Regions from separate parts of the Dongia rigui genome, predicted to be linked through region 1. Evidence: predicted binding sites of a transcription regulator. Region 1 holds the regulator's gene; the other holds the start of a gene.

Region 1 (7,510 bases):
CAGATTGCCGAGCAGATTTTCAGCAGCAAATATCTGCAGCGACCAGATTGGGCGGATGGATTGGAATGGGTCACCCTCACCGTTCTTGGTGCCGTTCTCACAATCCTCGCGCAGTTGCGGCGAGCACTTGTTGGCTTCGGCATAGCGGCCTTCGGCATCCTCGGATCCTTTGGCGCATCCTATTACATGTTTCAGTATCAGGGGTTCCTGCTCGACCCGCTCTATCCCGCCGGGGCTGCCTTCCTGATCTTCGTGACCGCGACGCTCATCGGTTATGTCCGCACCGAGCAGGAGAAGGCGCAGGTGCGCGGGGCGTTTTCGCTTTACCTGTCGCCGGTGCTGGTCGACCAGGTCTCAAAGAACCGCGAGCAGTTGAAGCTGGGTGGCGAGAATCGCGATCTCACTGTGATGTTCTGCGATATCCGCGGCTTCACCAAAATGTCGGAAGGCTTGGATCCACAGCAGCTGACTCATGTGATCAACCAGTTCCTCACCCCCATGACCGATATCATCCAGGCCAATGGCGGCACGATCGACAAGTATATCGGCGATTGCATCATGGCGTTCTGGAACGCCCCGCTCGACATTCCGCAGCATGAGCGCAAAGCCGTGCTGGCCGCCTATGGCATGCGCAGCGAACTGGTGCGATTGAACGAGACGCTGGCGGCAGAGGCGGCGGCGACGGGCGCCAAGAAGATCGAGATCAAGATCGGCATCGGCCTCAACACCGGCATCGCCTGCGTCGGCAATATGGGGTCGAAGCAGCGCTTCGGCTATTCGGCGCTGGGCGACACGGTCAACACCGCCTCGCGCCTGGAGAGCCTGTCACCGGCCTATTTCGTCGATCTGGTGCTGGGCGAGGAAACCGCAGCGGCGGCGCCCGATTTCGCCCTGCTGGAGCTGGATCAGGTGCGTGTCAAAGGCAAGAACGTGCCGGTGCGCATCTATACCGGTTTGGGTGATGAAAAGGTGGCGCAGTCCAACAGCTTCGTCGCCTTGAAGAGCCTGCACGACGCGATGCTGGCGGCCTATCGCCACCAGTCCTGGTCATCGGCCAAGGCGTCGCTGGCGCTGGCACGCGAGGCGGCACCAGAATCGCTCGGCCGTTTCTATGACATGTACGAAGCCCGCATCGCCGAATACGCCGCCAATCCGCCACCCGAAGATTGGGACGGCGTCTATGTGGCGATGACGAAGGGTGGGTAAACGAAGGCCTCCTCGCCCCAACCCCTCTCCCCGCCGCCGACGAATGTCGGCCTTTGCCGACGGGCGGGGCGAGGGGCTTAGTGCCACACTCGGTCAGAACTCCCTCGCCCCACGAAGTGGGGAGAGGGTCGGGGTGAGGGGTACTTAATCCTCGATATCGAGGGCGTAACCGGCCGACCGCACCGTGCGGATGAGGTCGGGCAGGCCGTCGACATTGATGGCCTTGCGCAGGCGCCGGATATGGACGTCGACCGTGCGCGGCTCGACATAGATGTCGCGGCCCCAGACATGGTCGAGGAGCTGCTCGCGCGAGAAGACGCGGCCCTGGTTTTCCATCAGGAACTTCAGCAGGCGGAATTCCGTCGGCCCCAGATGCAGATCCTTGTTGTCGCGGCGGACACGGTGGGTCGCGAGATCCATTTCGAGATCGGCGTAGGTGAGGTTCTCGTCACCCGATTGCGGCCGGGCACGGCGCAGGGCCGCCTTGGCGCGGGCCATCAGCTCGGAGGGGCTGAAGGGCTTGGTCACATAATCATCGGCGCCGGTCTCGAGGCCGCGGATCTTGTCGGCTTCCTCGCCCTTAGCCGTCAGCATGATGATGGCGGCGGATTTCAAATCCGGCGTGCGGCGGATCTGGCGGCACACTTCGATGCCCGAGACCAGCGGCAGCATCCAGTCGAGGAGGATGAGGTCGGGCGTTTCTTCCCGCGCCTTCACCAGCGCTTCCTCGCCATTCATTGCCTCCACAACCCGGTAGCCTTCGGCTTCGAGGTTGTATTTGAGCAACGTCAGCAGGGCCGGTTCGTCTTCGACCACCAGCACGACGGGCTTGGCACGCCCGTCAGTTGCTGCGTCACCGCGCGGCATGTCGGCGCGGCGCGTGCGTTCAGCCATGGATCGCAACATTGGTCGTATCTCCCTTGGGTCGGGTCTCGTCGATCGGCTTGCCATGCACCAGGAAATGGACCGTTTCGGCGATGTTCGTGGCGTGGTCGCCGATACGCTCGATGTTCTTGGCAATGAACAGCAGATGGGTCGAGGCGCCGATATTGCGCGGGTCTTCCATCATATAGGTGAGCAGTTCGCGGAAGAGCGAGTTGTACATCTCGTCGATGCTCTCATCCGAGCGCCAGGCCGCGATCAGCCCTTCGGCATCGTCATTGGCATAGGCCGAGAGAACCGCGCTGATGAGCTTGATCGCCAGTTCGCCCATGCGCGGGATCGACCCCGTGGGCTTCAGCGGCGCCTGCTGGTTGAGCTGCAGCGTGCGCTTGGCAATGTTCTTGGCATAATCGCCGATGCGCTCGATATCAGCCGAGATCTTGATGGCGGCGATGACTTCGCGGAGGTCCTTGGCCATCGGCTGGCGCAGCGCCAGGATCTTGAGCGAATCCTGGGCGACCGTCATTTCCAGCGCATCGATGCCCTTGTCGCTTTCAATGACGCGCACCGCCTTGTCGGAATCGCGCCTGGCCAAGGCCTGGATGGCGTCGCCAAGCTGGGCTTCGGCGCGGCCGCCCATGGCGAGGATCTGGTCGCGCAAGCGCCGGAGTTCTTCGTCGAAGCTCTTGACGATGTGGTCGGTGGCTTTCTGGGGCATGCTGCTCTACTCCTCAGCCGAACCGGCCGGTGATATAGCCCTGGGTCCGCTCGTCCTTCGGGCTGGTGAAAATCTGTTCCGTATCGCCCCATTCGATCAGATGACCGAGATGGAAGAAGGCGGTCTTCTGGCTGACGCGGGCAGCCTGCTGCATCGAATGGGTCACGATGACGATGGTGAAGTTTTCCCGGAGTTCGTCAATCAATTCCTCGATCTTGGCCGTAGCGATCGGATCCAAGGCCGAACAGGGTTCGTCCATCAGGATCACTTCGGGGCTGACCGCAATGGCGCGGGCGATGCACAGACGCTGCTGCTGGCCGCCGGAAAGGCCGGTACCCGGCTGATCCAGGCGTTCCTTCACTTCGTTCCACAGACCCGCTTTTTCAAGGCTGGAGCGGACGATTTCGTCGAGCTCGCCCTTGGTGCCGGCCATGCCGTGGATGCGCGGGCCATAGGCGACGTTATCATAGATCGACTTCGGGAAGGGATTGGGCTTCTGGAACACCATGCCGATCCGGGCCCGCAGCATGACGACATCGAGCTTCTGGTCGTAGATGTCCTGGCCATCGAGCGTGATCTCGCCGCCGACCTTGCAGCCGTCGATGACGTCGTTCATGCGGTTGAGGCAGCGCAGGAAGGTCGATTTGCCGCAGCCCGACGGGCCGATGAGGGCGGTCACCATGCGTTCCGGCACGTCGAGATCGACGTCGAACAGGGCCTGCTTCTGACCGTAATGCACGGTCACCTTGCGGCCATGCATTTTCGCGAGTGAGGGAGAGATGGCGTTCATGGCAACTCCTACCAGCGCCGCTCGAAGCGGCGACGAACAAAGATGGCGATGGCGTTCATGGAAATGAGGAAGGCGAGCAGCACCATGATGCCGGCGCTGGTCTTTTCCACAAAGGCGCGTTCCGGGCTGTCGGCCCAGAGATAGATCTGCACCGGCAGCACGGTCGCCGGATCGGTCGGTCCATGCGGCACGTCGACGATGAAGGCGACCATGCCGATCATCAAGAGCGGCGCCGATTCACCCAAGGCGCGGGCGAGACCGATGATGGCACCGGTCATGATGCCCGGGGTGGCGAGCGGCAGGACGTGGTGCGTCACCACCTGGAGGGGCGAGGCACCGATGCCATAGGCGGCCTCGCGGATCGAGGGCGGCACGGCTTTGAGCGCGGCGCGGGTGGCGATGATGATGGTGGGCAAGGTCATCAAAGCCAGAACCATGCCACCCACCAGCGGCGCCGAGCGCGGCAGGCCGAAGACGCCGAGGAGGACCGCGAGACCCAGCAGACCGAAGACGATCGAGGGGACGGCGGCGAGGTTGTTGATGTTGACCTCGATGATCTCGGTCAGGCGGTTCTTCGGGGCGAATTCCTCGAGATAGATGGCGCTCATGACACCCAAAGGCAGAGCGAGGATGACCGTCACCAGCATGGTGAAGATCGAACCCATCAGCGCGCCGAGGATGCCCGCCTGTTCCGGCTCGCGGCTGTCGCCGGCCGAGAGGAAGGTGCTGTTGAAGGTGGTCTTGACCTGGTCGTTGGCCACGAGTTTGTCGAACCAGGCGATCTGGGTGTCAGGCACCACGCGCTCCGCTTCCGGCAGGTCGCGCTTGATATAGCCCTTTTTCAGCATGTCGATGTCGTCGGAGGACACGACCCAGAAGCGCTGGGTCTGCCCGATGATGGCCGGATTGGCCAGCACCGCTTTGCGAATGACGTCGCCGGCGCCGTTGCTGACCAGGGCATAGAGCAGCTTGCGGTCGCCGCGGCTGGTCACTTCCGGGAAGGCGGTCTTCAGCGCTTCCTTCACCAGGCCCTGATAGTCGGCGGCGGCCAGCGTATCGGCATCGGTCTTGCCGTCCGGCGTGATGACGGCCGGGTCCAGCACGACATCGAGCACAATCTCGGTGCGGAAGAAGGCGCTGTAGCCCTTGCCGCAGACAGAGACCAGCAGCACGCCCAACATGGCGATGGCGAGGCCCACTGCAAACATGCCGTAGAAGCGGAAGCGGCGTTCGGCCCCGTAGCGACGCCGGATGCGCGCTTCGCTGAGATCGGGCCGACGGATCACCTGTGTCGATGTATCACTCATATTGCTCTCGATACTTCTTGACGATGCGCAGGGCGACGATGTTGAGGATCAGCGTCACGACGAAGAGGGCAAGGCCCAGGGCGAAAGCCGCGAGTGTCTTCGGGCTGTCGAATTCCTGGTCGCCCACCAGCAGGGTGACGATCTGCACGGTCACGGTGGTGACCGCTTCCAGCGGATTGGCGGTGAGGTTGGCGGTCAGACCCGCCGCCATCACCACGATCATGGTTTCGCCGATGGCGCGGCTGACGGCCAGCAGAACGCCACCCATGATGCCGGGGAGTGCCGCCGGCACCACCACCTGGCGGATTGTTTCGGATTTGGTGGCACCGAGCGCGAAGGAACCGTCGCGCATCGCCTGCGGCACCGCGTTCATCACGTCATCGGAGAGCGACGAGATGAAGGGGATGATCATGACGCCCATGACGAGGCCGGCGGCGAGCGCCGATTCGGACGCCACGTCGAGGCCCACGGCGGCACCGGCACCGCGGATCAGCGGGGCGACGGTCAAGGCCGCGAAGAAGCCGTAGACCACGGTCGGAATGCCGGCGAGGATTTCGATGAGCGGCTTGGCCCAGGCGCGGGTCTTGCGGCTGGCATAATCGGAGAGGTAGATCGCCGACATGAGGCCCACGGGCACCGCGACCGCCATGGCGATGACGGTGATGAGCATGGTGCCGGCAAAGACCGGGATGGCGCCGAAGGCACCCGACTGGCCCACCTGGTCGGCGCGGATCGCCATCTGCGGCGACCATTGCAGGCCAAAGAGGAATTCGAAGGGCGAGATCTGCGCAAAGAAGCGCATGGCTTCGAACACCAGCGACAGGACGATGCCGACGGTGGTGAGGATGGAGAGCAGCGAGCAGACGACCAGCAGCACCATGGTCATCCGTTCGACCGCGTTGCGGGCGCGGAAATTGGCGCTGATATGACGCTGCGCCCAGCCAAGGCCGATGGCGGCAGCGCCAAGCGTGGCCGCGGCAATGGCGGCCCAGATCACGTCATGGCCGGCCTTGGGATCGCCCGGCAAAAAATGGGCGATGACGGCACCGAGCAGCAGTGCCAGGGCGCCGGGCAGGAAGGCGCCGAGGCCCACATAGACGCCGTGATAGCTGGGCAGCGAATGCAGCTCGCGCGTGGCACCGCGGACGCTGGCAAAGGCGCGACGGCGGCCGAGCTGGAAGCCGACCGAGCTCAAGAGCAGCAACAGGCCGGCGGCGATCCAGGGAAGGAGCGCCGAGGTGGCGCCAAGATCGATGCCGGCACCGAGCGAGCTGGCGATCGGCAAAGCGGCGAGGACCGCGGTGGAGACGGCGGCGTGCTCGGCCTCCGGCATCGGCACCATGCCCTTGTCGGTCAGATAGCCCTGGGTGCCGGATGCCTTCTCGCTCATGAATTCGGCGACGAATTCGGCGAGGCCCGGCACAACGTCGCTGTGCTGCTTCTTCACATAGAGATAGAGCTTGCGGGCGACTTCGTAGGAGCCGTTGATGATGTTTTCTTCCGTGGGCGCCACGCCATCCATGGCGCTGCCCTGCAGCATGTCCTGGTTATCGGCGAGGAAGGAATAGCCGAGGATGCCGAAGGCATCCGGATTGCCGGCGAGCTTCTGCACGATGAGATTGTCGTTCTCGCCGGCATCGATATAGGCGCCGTCTTCGCGCAGGGTCTGGCACTTGGCCTTCTTCACCTTGTCGTCGGTGAGTGCTGTGATTTCCGGGAAGGTGTGGCAGGCCTTGTCCATCACCAGTTCCAGGAAGGCGTCACGCGTACCGGAGGTGGGGGGCGGCCCGAGGACTTCGATCTTCTGGGCCGGCAGGCTGGGGTTCACTTCCGACCACAGCTGATAGGGGTTGGCGAGAAGGACACCGTTGACCGGCACTTCCTTGGCCAGCGCGAGATAGAGATCGCGCACGCTAAGGGCGCGCGATGCGCCGCCTTTGCCGGACGCCAGAACGATGCCGTCATAGCCGATCTCGACCTCGACGATGTCGGTGACGCCGTTCTGCTTGCAGGTCGCGACCTCGCCTTCCTTGATCGGGCGGGAGGCGTTGGCGATATCAGGGAAGCCTTCGCCGACCCCGCCGCAGAAGAGCTTCAGGCCGCCGCCGGTGCCGGTCGCCTCGACCACCGGCGCCTTGAAGCCGCTTTGGGCGAAATGCTCGGCGACCGCAGTCGCAAACGGATAGACGGTCGAGGAGCCGACGATATGCAGCTGTTCGCGCGCCGCCGCCCCCTGCGGCAGCAGGGCACCCAGCGCCAAAACCGCTCCGAAGACGACCGCTGAAACGGTCGGCAAACCCAACCCGGCCCGTCCTTGGGCCCCCCGCGCTGGCAACATGATGGAAGCTCTCTCCCTTGTCATTGCCGGCTGAGTACGACACTAATGTTACAGCTTGATGAACCCGATAAAAAGACGCATCTGCAATGGGTTAGTTTGGTCGGGACTTGACGCCACGGCTCGGAATCGGCCAGTTTCGACGGAATTCACCTGATGGAAGGCGCCCACCATGGCCTATGACAGCAATAATATTTTCGCCCGCATCCTCCGCGGCGAAATCCCTTGCGACAAGGTCTATGAGGATTCCCATGTCCTCGCCTTCCGCGATA
Region 2 (7,510 bases), 1.4 Mb from region 1:
CGTCGCCAGGCCGATCTGGCGCAGCCGTGTCATCGTGTCAGCCGCTGGCTCCTCTGAAAAGGCCCCTGCCATCCAGCTATCTCCAGCTTCCCCTGCACCAGCACCCAATCCGCACGTGATCCCGTGCGGCAAGGCCTTCAAATCTACGCATCACCACGGCGTTATTCGCGATCCGGTCCGCAAACTGCTAAACTGAGGCCATGCTAACCATTTTTCAGCCCCGGGCTGATCCCATCCCTGTGATCGCCCAACGCCGAGTCGCGGTTGTTAACGCGCTGTTGGTCATTCTTACCTACTTCGGGGGTGTATTGCCAGCACATGCGGATGTAAGTGTCTCCCGGCGCGATTGCGACCGGCTGGTCAAATACCAGCAGGCACCCGGGGTCGAATATCAGGCGGGTGTCGATGCCCATGGCCGCCCGGTGGCGCCGGCGGATCTTGGCGGCGGCTACAATATCAAACCGCCGGAAACCATCATCATTCCGATCGAAGTCCTGATTCAGGACCGCTTCCACATTCCCAGCAATTCCGCCTTGTGGAACGCCAAGGCACAGGTGGGTGTGGTCACGGTAAAGGGCGACCAAGTTTATTACGAAGGCCAGCTTCTTGGGGAGCAGGAGACCGCGGCCCTCGAACAGCTTTGCCGCGAGCAAATGCCGGCGCAGTAAAGCGGCGCCTGTGGACAGCCACAGGCCCTTTGCCTAAAGTCCCCCGCCAATCAATGACCCTTCCAAGCCAAGGCCTTATCCCATGCGTTCCAGCCAGTTCTTCATGCCGACCCTCCGCGAAAACCCCTCGGAAGCCCAGATCGTCTCGCACCGCCTGATGCTGCGCGCCGGCATGGTACGCCAGGCCAGCGCAGGTATTTATTCCTGGTTGCCGCTCGGCTTCAAGGTGCTGAAGAATATCGAGCGCATCGTTCGCGAGGAGCAGGACCGGGCCGGCTGCCAGGAAGTCCTGATGCCGACCATCCAGTCCGCCGATCTGTGGCGCGAAAGCGGCCGCTATGACGATTACGGCAAGGAGATGCTGCGCATCACCGACCGTCACGACCGCGAGATGCTCTACGGCCCGACCAATGAAGAGCAGATCACCGAGATCTTCCGCAACGCCGCCAAGAGCTACCGCGACGTGCCGAAAATGCTCTATCACATCCAGTGGAAGTTCCGCGACGAGGTGCGTCCCCGTTTCGGCGTGATGCGCGGCCGCGAATTCCTGATGAAGGACGCCTACAGCTTCGATCTCGATCAGGCCGGCGCCAAGCGTGCCTATAACAAGATGTTCGTCTCGTACCTGCGCACCTTCGCACGGATGGGCCTGCGCGCCATCCCGATGGCGGCGGATACCGGGCCGATCGGCGGCGACCTCAGCCACGAATTCATCATTCTCGCCGACACCGGCGAGAGTGCGGTTTTCTGCGACAAGAGCTTCATCGAGCGTGACGTACTGTCGCTCGACATCGATTACGACAGCGATCTCGAGCCGTTGGTGAAGCAATGGACCACCGATTACGCGGCGACCGATGAGAAGCACGACACGGCCAAGTTCGGCGCCTTGCCGAAGGATCGCCAGGTCGAAGCCCGCGGCATCGAAGTCGGCCATATCTTCTATTTCGGCACCAAGTATTCGGAACCACTGCGCGCCCAGGTGCAGAACCCGGAAGGCCAGACCGTTCCGGTCCATATGGGGTCCTACGGCATCGGTGTCTCGCGCCTCGTGGGTGGCATCATCGAGGCCAGCCATGACGACAAGGGCATCATCTGGCCGGAGAGTGTCGCGCCGTTCAAGGTCGGCCTCATCAATCTCAAAGCCGGCGACGCGGTGACCACGCCGATGGCGGACGAACTCTATGCCAAGCTGCGCCGTGCCGGTATCGAGGTCCTCTATGACGACCGCGATGTCCGTGCCGGCGAGAAATTCGCGCAGATGGATCTGATCGGCCTGCCGTACCAGGTTGTGGTGGGTCCGCGCGGTGCCGCGAAAGGCGAGGTCGAGTTCAAACTGCGCAAGACCGGTGCGGTCGAGGAAATCTCTGCCGACGCGGCACTGAAGAAGCTCGGCGCATGATCTTTTCCGCCTTCGAGCGCCTGGTGGCGATGCGCTATTTGCGCGCCCGCCGCCAGGAGAGCTTCGTTTCCGTCATCGCCTTGTTCTCGCTGCTTGGCATTGGACTTGGTGTGGCGACGCTCATCGTCGTCATGTCGGTGATGAACGGATTCCGGGCGGAGCTGCTCGATCGCATCCTTGGCTTCAACGCCCATCTCTCCATCAGCGCCAATGGCGGCCCGCTGGCGGATTACGACAAGATCACCAATATCCTGCGCGCACTTCCCGATGTCGCTTCGGCGACGCCGATCGTCGAAGGCCAAGTCTTTCTGACCGGCACCGACGGCGGCGTCGGTGCCATTTTGCGTGGTGTGCGGCTGGATGACCTCAAGGCCAAGGCCCTGATTGCTGATAGCCTGGTCGCTGGCACCATCGACGGACTGCGCGACCGCGACGGGATCATCATCGGTCAAGCGATGGCCCGGGCCTTGCGCGCCGGTATCGGCGCCGAGGTGACCGCGATCTCGCCCGACATCAATGTCACCATCGGCGGCGCCATACCGCGCATGAAGACGTTCAAGGTGGTCGGCATCTTCAATGTCGGCATGTACCAGTATGACAACACGATTGCTTTCGCGAATCTTGAAATGGCGCAGATCTATTTCAAGGTCAAGCAAGGCGCCACGAACATCGAAGTGATGGCCAAGAACATCAATCGCGTGCCCCAAGTGAAAGATCAGGTCGTGAACGCGATCGGACCTGGCTATCACATCGGCGACTGGCAGGAAGCGAACCGCGACTTCTTCACCGCCGTCGAGGTCGAACGCAACGTCATGTTCCTGATCCTGACCCTCATCATCGTCGTCGCCGCCTTCAACATCATCAGCGGGCAGATCATGATGGTGAAGGACAAGGCGCGGAACATCGCCATCATGCGCACCATGGGGGCGACTCAGGGCATGATTCTGCGCATCTTCCTGCTCTCGGGTGCCAGCATCGGCATCGTCGGCACGGTTTTCGGTTGCCTGCTGGGTGTGGCTTTCGCGGCCAATATCGAAACCATCCGTCGCGGGCTAGAAAGCATTACCGGTACGGATCTCTTCAACGAGACGATCTATTTCCTTTCCAAGCTGCCGGCGATCGTCGATCCACTTGAAGTGGCGCTGATCTCCGCCATGTCGCTGGTCCTTACCTTGCTGGCCTCGATCTATCCCGCCTGGCGCGCGGCCCGTCTCGATCCGGTGGAGGCCCTCCGCTATGAGTAAGGGTCACGCCAACAATGGCGATGTCGTCCTGGAGCTGAAAGGCATCCAGCAGAGCTTCGCCCAAGCCGAAGGTCGGCTTGAGGTCATCCGCCGTGCCGATCTTACTTTGCATCGTGGCGAGATGGTGGCCCTTATCGGCCCGTCAGGTTCCGGCAAGTCGACGCTCCTCCACATCACGGGCATGCTGGAAAAGGCCGTGGCCGGCGAGATCGCCATCGCGGGCAAGACCATGACCGCACTGGGCGACGATGCCAAGACGGCGGCACGGCGCCAGACCATGGGCTTCGTCTACCAGCATCACCATCTGCTGCCCGAGTTCTCGGCCCTCGAGAACGTCATCATCCCGCAGATGATCGCCGGGAAGTCGCGCAAAGAAGCTACGCCGCGTGCGGTCGATCTGCTGACGCGGGTGGGACTTGGGAAGCGCCTCGACCATCGCCCGGGCAAGCTTTCGGGCGGCGAGCAGCAGCGCGTCGCCATCGCGCGTGCCCTGGCAAATGACCCGAAAATTCTTCTGGCGGATGAGCCGACGGGCAATCTCGATCACCACACGTCGGAAGAAGTCTTCGGCATGTTGCGCCATCTGGTGCATGATTTTGGCGTCGCGGCGCTCATTGCCACGCACAATCTGGAAATCGCCCAGCGCATGGACCGCATCGTCACGCTGCGTGACGGAGAATTGGTCGCGGCCTAAGACTTTGGTCGTGGCAGGCTTGTCGTCATGGGGTCGTCATATGACCGACCCTATAATGTCATGCGCCGCCTTTATAGCGCCGTAGTCATTTTTGACATCGGATCGCTTTAGAGATCAGGAGGCTCCCGCGATGACTGACAGTCATTACCGCATGCCGGTAACCATCAATAACGAAGACGACAACAACCCTTCCAATCCCAGCGCCGGTCCGGTGATGACGGACCTGATCGTGCAGCGCATGTCGCGCCGCACGGCCTTGAAAGGTCTGTTGGCGAGTGCTGCGGTGAGCGCTATCGGTGTGGGCACCGGCTTCATCGCTCGCCCGGCAAGTGCGGCGATGAGCCTCTCCTTCGGCGAAATTCCCCACGCCCTTGACGAGAATCTCCACATTCCCGCCGGCTATACCGGCAAGGCGATCCTGCGTTGGGGCGATCCGATCGTCGCCGGCGCGCCGGATTTCGATGCCGAGACGCGCGATGCGGCGGCGCAGGCCCAGCAGTTCGGCTACAACAACGACTTCATCCATTTCTGTCCGCTGCCGGAAGGCTCAGCCGCCAGCGATCACGGCCTGCTCGTGGTCAATCACGAATACACCGATACGCATATGATCTTCCCGGGCTTCAAGGACGCCAAGGAAGCGCTGGCCGGTGCCACGGCCGAGATGGCGGCCTACGAACAGGCAGCGCACGGCCTCTCGGTCGTCGAGATCAAGAAAGAGGGCAACAGCTGGGCCATGGTCCCGGGCTCGAAATACAATCGCCGCATCACGCTGGCGACTGAAATGGAAATCGTTGGTCCGGCTGCGGGTCACGATCGCCTCAAGACTTCGGCCGATGCCAGCGGCAAGAAAGTCTTCGGTACGATGAACAACTGCGCCGGCGGCTGGACGCCCTGGGGCACCATTCTGTCGGCGGAAGAGAACATCCACCAGTATTTCGGTGGCGATCCGGCCGGCACCGCGGAAGCGGCCAATGCCAAGCGCATCGGCATCAAGGGCGAGCCGTCCTATGCGTGGGGCAAGTTCGACGCCCGCTTCGACGTCACCAAGGAGCCCAACGAGCCCAACCGCTTCGGCTGGATCATCGAGGTCGATCCTTATAATCCGGACGCAAAGCCGGTGAAGCACACGGCCCTCGGCCGCTTCAAGCACGAAGCCGCCACCACCGTCATCAACAGCGACGGCCGCCTCGTCGTCTATACCGGCGATGATGAGCGTTTCGAATATGTCTACAAATACGTCAGCAACGGCACTTTCGATCCCGGCAAGGGCCGCAGCAATTCCGATCTGCTCAATGACGGCACGCTCCATGTCGCCAAGTTCGATGCCGAAGGCAACGTCACCTGGATGCCGCTGGTGCACGGGCAAGGCGAGCTCACCGAGGCCAATGGTTTCAAAAGCCAAGCTGACGTGCTGATCGAAGCGCGCCGCGCCGGCGATCTGCTGGGCGCTACCAAGATGGATCGTCCCGAGGATATCGAAACCAGCGACAAGACCGGCAAGGTCTATGTCGTTCTCACCAAGAACGACAAGCGCAAGGCCGACGATCTCAACCCCGTGAATGACCGCGCCGAAAACAAATGGGGCCACATCATCGAGATGGTGCCGCCGATGACCGACGGCAAAGCCGATCACGCCGCCACCACCTTCACCTGGAGCGCCTTCATTAAGGCCGGCAATCCGGGCGATGCGGCGGAAGGTGCCGCCTATGGTGGCCAGGTGACCGATGCCGGCTGGTTCGCCAATCCGGACAACGTCGCCTTCGACGCGTCGGGTCGCTTGTGGATCGCCACCGACGGTTTCCCGGATTTCGGTGTCCATGACGGCCTCTGGGTGACCGAAACGGAAGGTGAGAACCGTGCCGTTACGCGCCACTTCCTCGGTTGCCCGCGCGGTGCCGAGCTGTGCGGCCCGGCCTTCACGCCGGATGGAAAGACGCTCTTCGTCTCCATCCAGCATCCGGGCGAGGAGAAGGGCGCCAATTTCGCCAACCCCTCGACTCGCTGGCCGGATTTCAAGGACGGCGTGCCGGCGCGTCCGTCGGTCGTGGCGGTGACCAAGGATGACGGCGGCGAAATCGGCGCCTGATCTCCTGACCGATTGCGTAAAAGAGAAGCCCGGCCGGGCACTTCCGGCCGGGCTTTTTGCTGTCACATATCCTTCATGATTCGGGCGCGTTATCCGTCATTTGCGAGGTCTACGCAGGGCGCCTTCCCACGCAAAAGGATCAGGAGGCACCGATGGCGGATCATCCGCAGAACGCATCGACACCCACTTACGCGCAATTGGTTTCCGCGCGCTTTTCACGCCGCTCCATGCTTCTGGGCGCGGCCGGCGCCGCGGCCGTTTCGGCCATGTCTTTCCGGCTGCCGGGCGCACAAGCGGCGGCCAGCGCCTCGACGCTGACCTTCCCGGAGCTCACCAAGATCTACGACCAGACCCATCACGTCGCCGAAGGCTATGACGCCGACATTCTGGTGCGCTGGGGCGAGGCGATCTTGCCCGGCGGCACCGAGCTTGATGCGGCCGGCCAAAGCGCTGACGCGCAGGCGAAACAGTTCGGCTACAACTGCGATTTCATCGGCTATCTGCCGCTGCCGCTGGGCTCGACCAACAGCGAGCATGGCCTCCTTTGCGTCAACAACGAATATCCCGATCCGCACATCATGTTCCCTGGCCTTACCGAAGACGATGCCGGCAAGATGATGACGCCGGAACAGATCAAGACGGTGCAGCAGGCCTGGGGCCACTCCATCGTCGAGATCAAGAAAGAGAACGGCAAATGGCAGGTGGTGAAGGACAGCAAGTATAACCGCCGCATCACCGGCACGACCGAAATCGCGATCTCCGGCCCCGCCGCCGGCCACAAGCTGCTGCAGACGGCGGCCGATCCGACGGGCACCCGCGTGTTCGGCACCGGCTACAATTGCTCGGGCGGTGTCACCCCCTGGGGCACGATCCTCACCTGCGAGGAAGGCCTTTCGGATACCTTCGGCGGCGATCCCGCCAAGGGCGGCGATCCGAAGCTGCTTGAGCGCTATCTCTATGACGGCACCGACCTCTACGGCTTCTCGCGCATCGACGACCGCTTCATTCTCGAGAAGACGCCCAACGAGCCAAACCGCTTCGACTGGGTGGTCGAGATCGATCCCTACGCCCCGGACGAACTGCCGGTGAAACGCACGGCCTTGGGCCGCATGGGCCACGAGGCCGCGACGTCGATCGTCAACAAGGACGGCCGTGTCGTCGTCTATACCGGTGACGACGATTACTTCGAACATATCTATCGCTTCGTCAGCGCCGGGAAATTCAACCCGGACGACCGCGCCGCCAACAAGAAGCTGCTCGACGAGGGCACGCTGTCGGCAGCGAAGTTCAACGACGATGGCACACTGACCTGGATCCCGCTGATCCACGGGACAAATGGCCTGACGCCCGAAAACGGCTTTGCCGACCAGGCGGAAGTCTTCATCAAGGCGCGCCTTGCCGGCGACCAGGTGGGCGCCA

What was found. Region 1 encodes PhoB, which activates phosphate uptake and scavenging genes when phosphate is short. Its sites were predicted from a motif close to TNTCATAAAACTGTCA; they were not measured.
Region 2: the regulator PhoB is predicted to act here: its motif matches at 6,152-6,167, upstream of SMD31_RS00610 (PhoX family protein).

The regions. Positions count from the first base shown of each region.
Region 1 covers NZ_JAXCLX010000001.1:1,582,188-1,589,697, forward strand. The annotation lists gene SMD31_RS07395 (CHASE2 domain-containing protein) at 1-1,206, shown strand, start outside; gene phoB (phosphate regulon transcriptional regulator PhoB) at 1,351-2,073, opposite strand; gene phoU (phosphate signaling complex protein PhoU) at 2,093-2,806, opposite strand; gene pstB (phosphate ABC transporter ATP-binding protein PstB) at 2,820-3,596, opposite strand; gene pstA (phosphate ABC transporter permease PstA) at 3,605-4,903, opposite strand; gene pstC (phosphate ABC transporter permease subunit PstC) at 4,896-6,122, opposite strand; partial or broken gene SMD31_RS07425 (substrate-binding domain-containing protein) at 6,297-7,265, opposite strand; gene SMD31_RS07430 (histidine triad nucleotide-binding protein) at 7,411-7,510, shown strand, end outside.
Region 2 covers NZ_JAXCLX010000001.1:138,699-146,208, reverse strand. The annotation lists gene SMD31_RS00640 (hypothetical protein) at 1-72, opposite strand, end outside; gene SMD31_RS00635 (hypothetical protein) at 309-668, shown strand; gene proS (proline--tRNA ligase) at 751-2,067, shown strand; gene SMD31_RS00625 (lipoprotein-releasing ABC transporter permease subunit) at 2,064-3,311, shown strand; gene SMD31_RS00620 (ABC transporter ATP-binding protein) at 3,304-4,005, shown strand; gene SMD31_RS00615 (PhoX family protein) at 4,136-6,091, shown strand; gene SMD31_RS00610 (PhoX family protein) at 6,244-7,510, shown strand, end outside.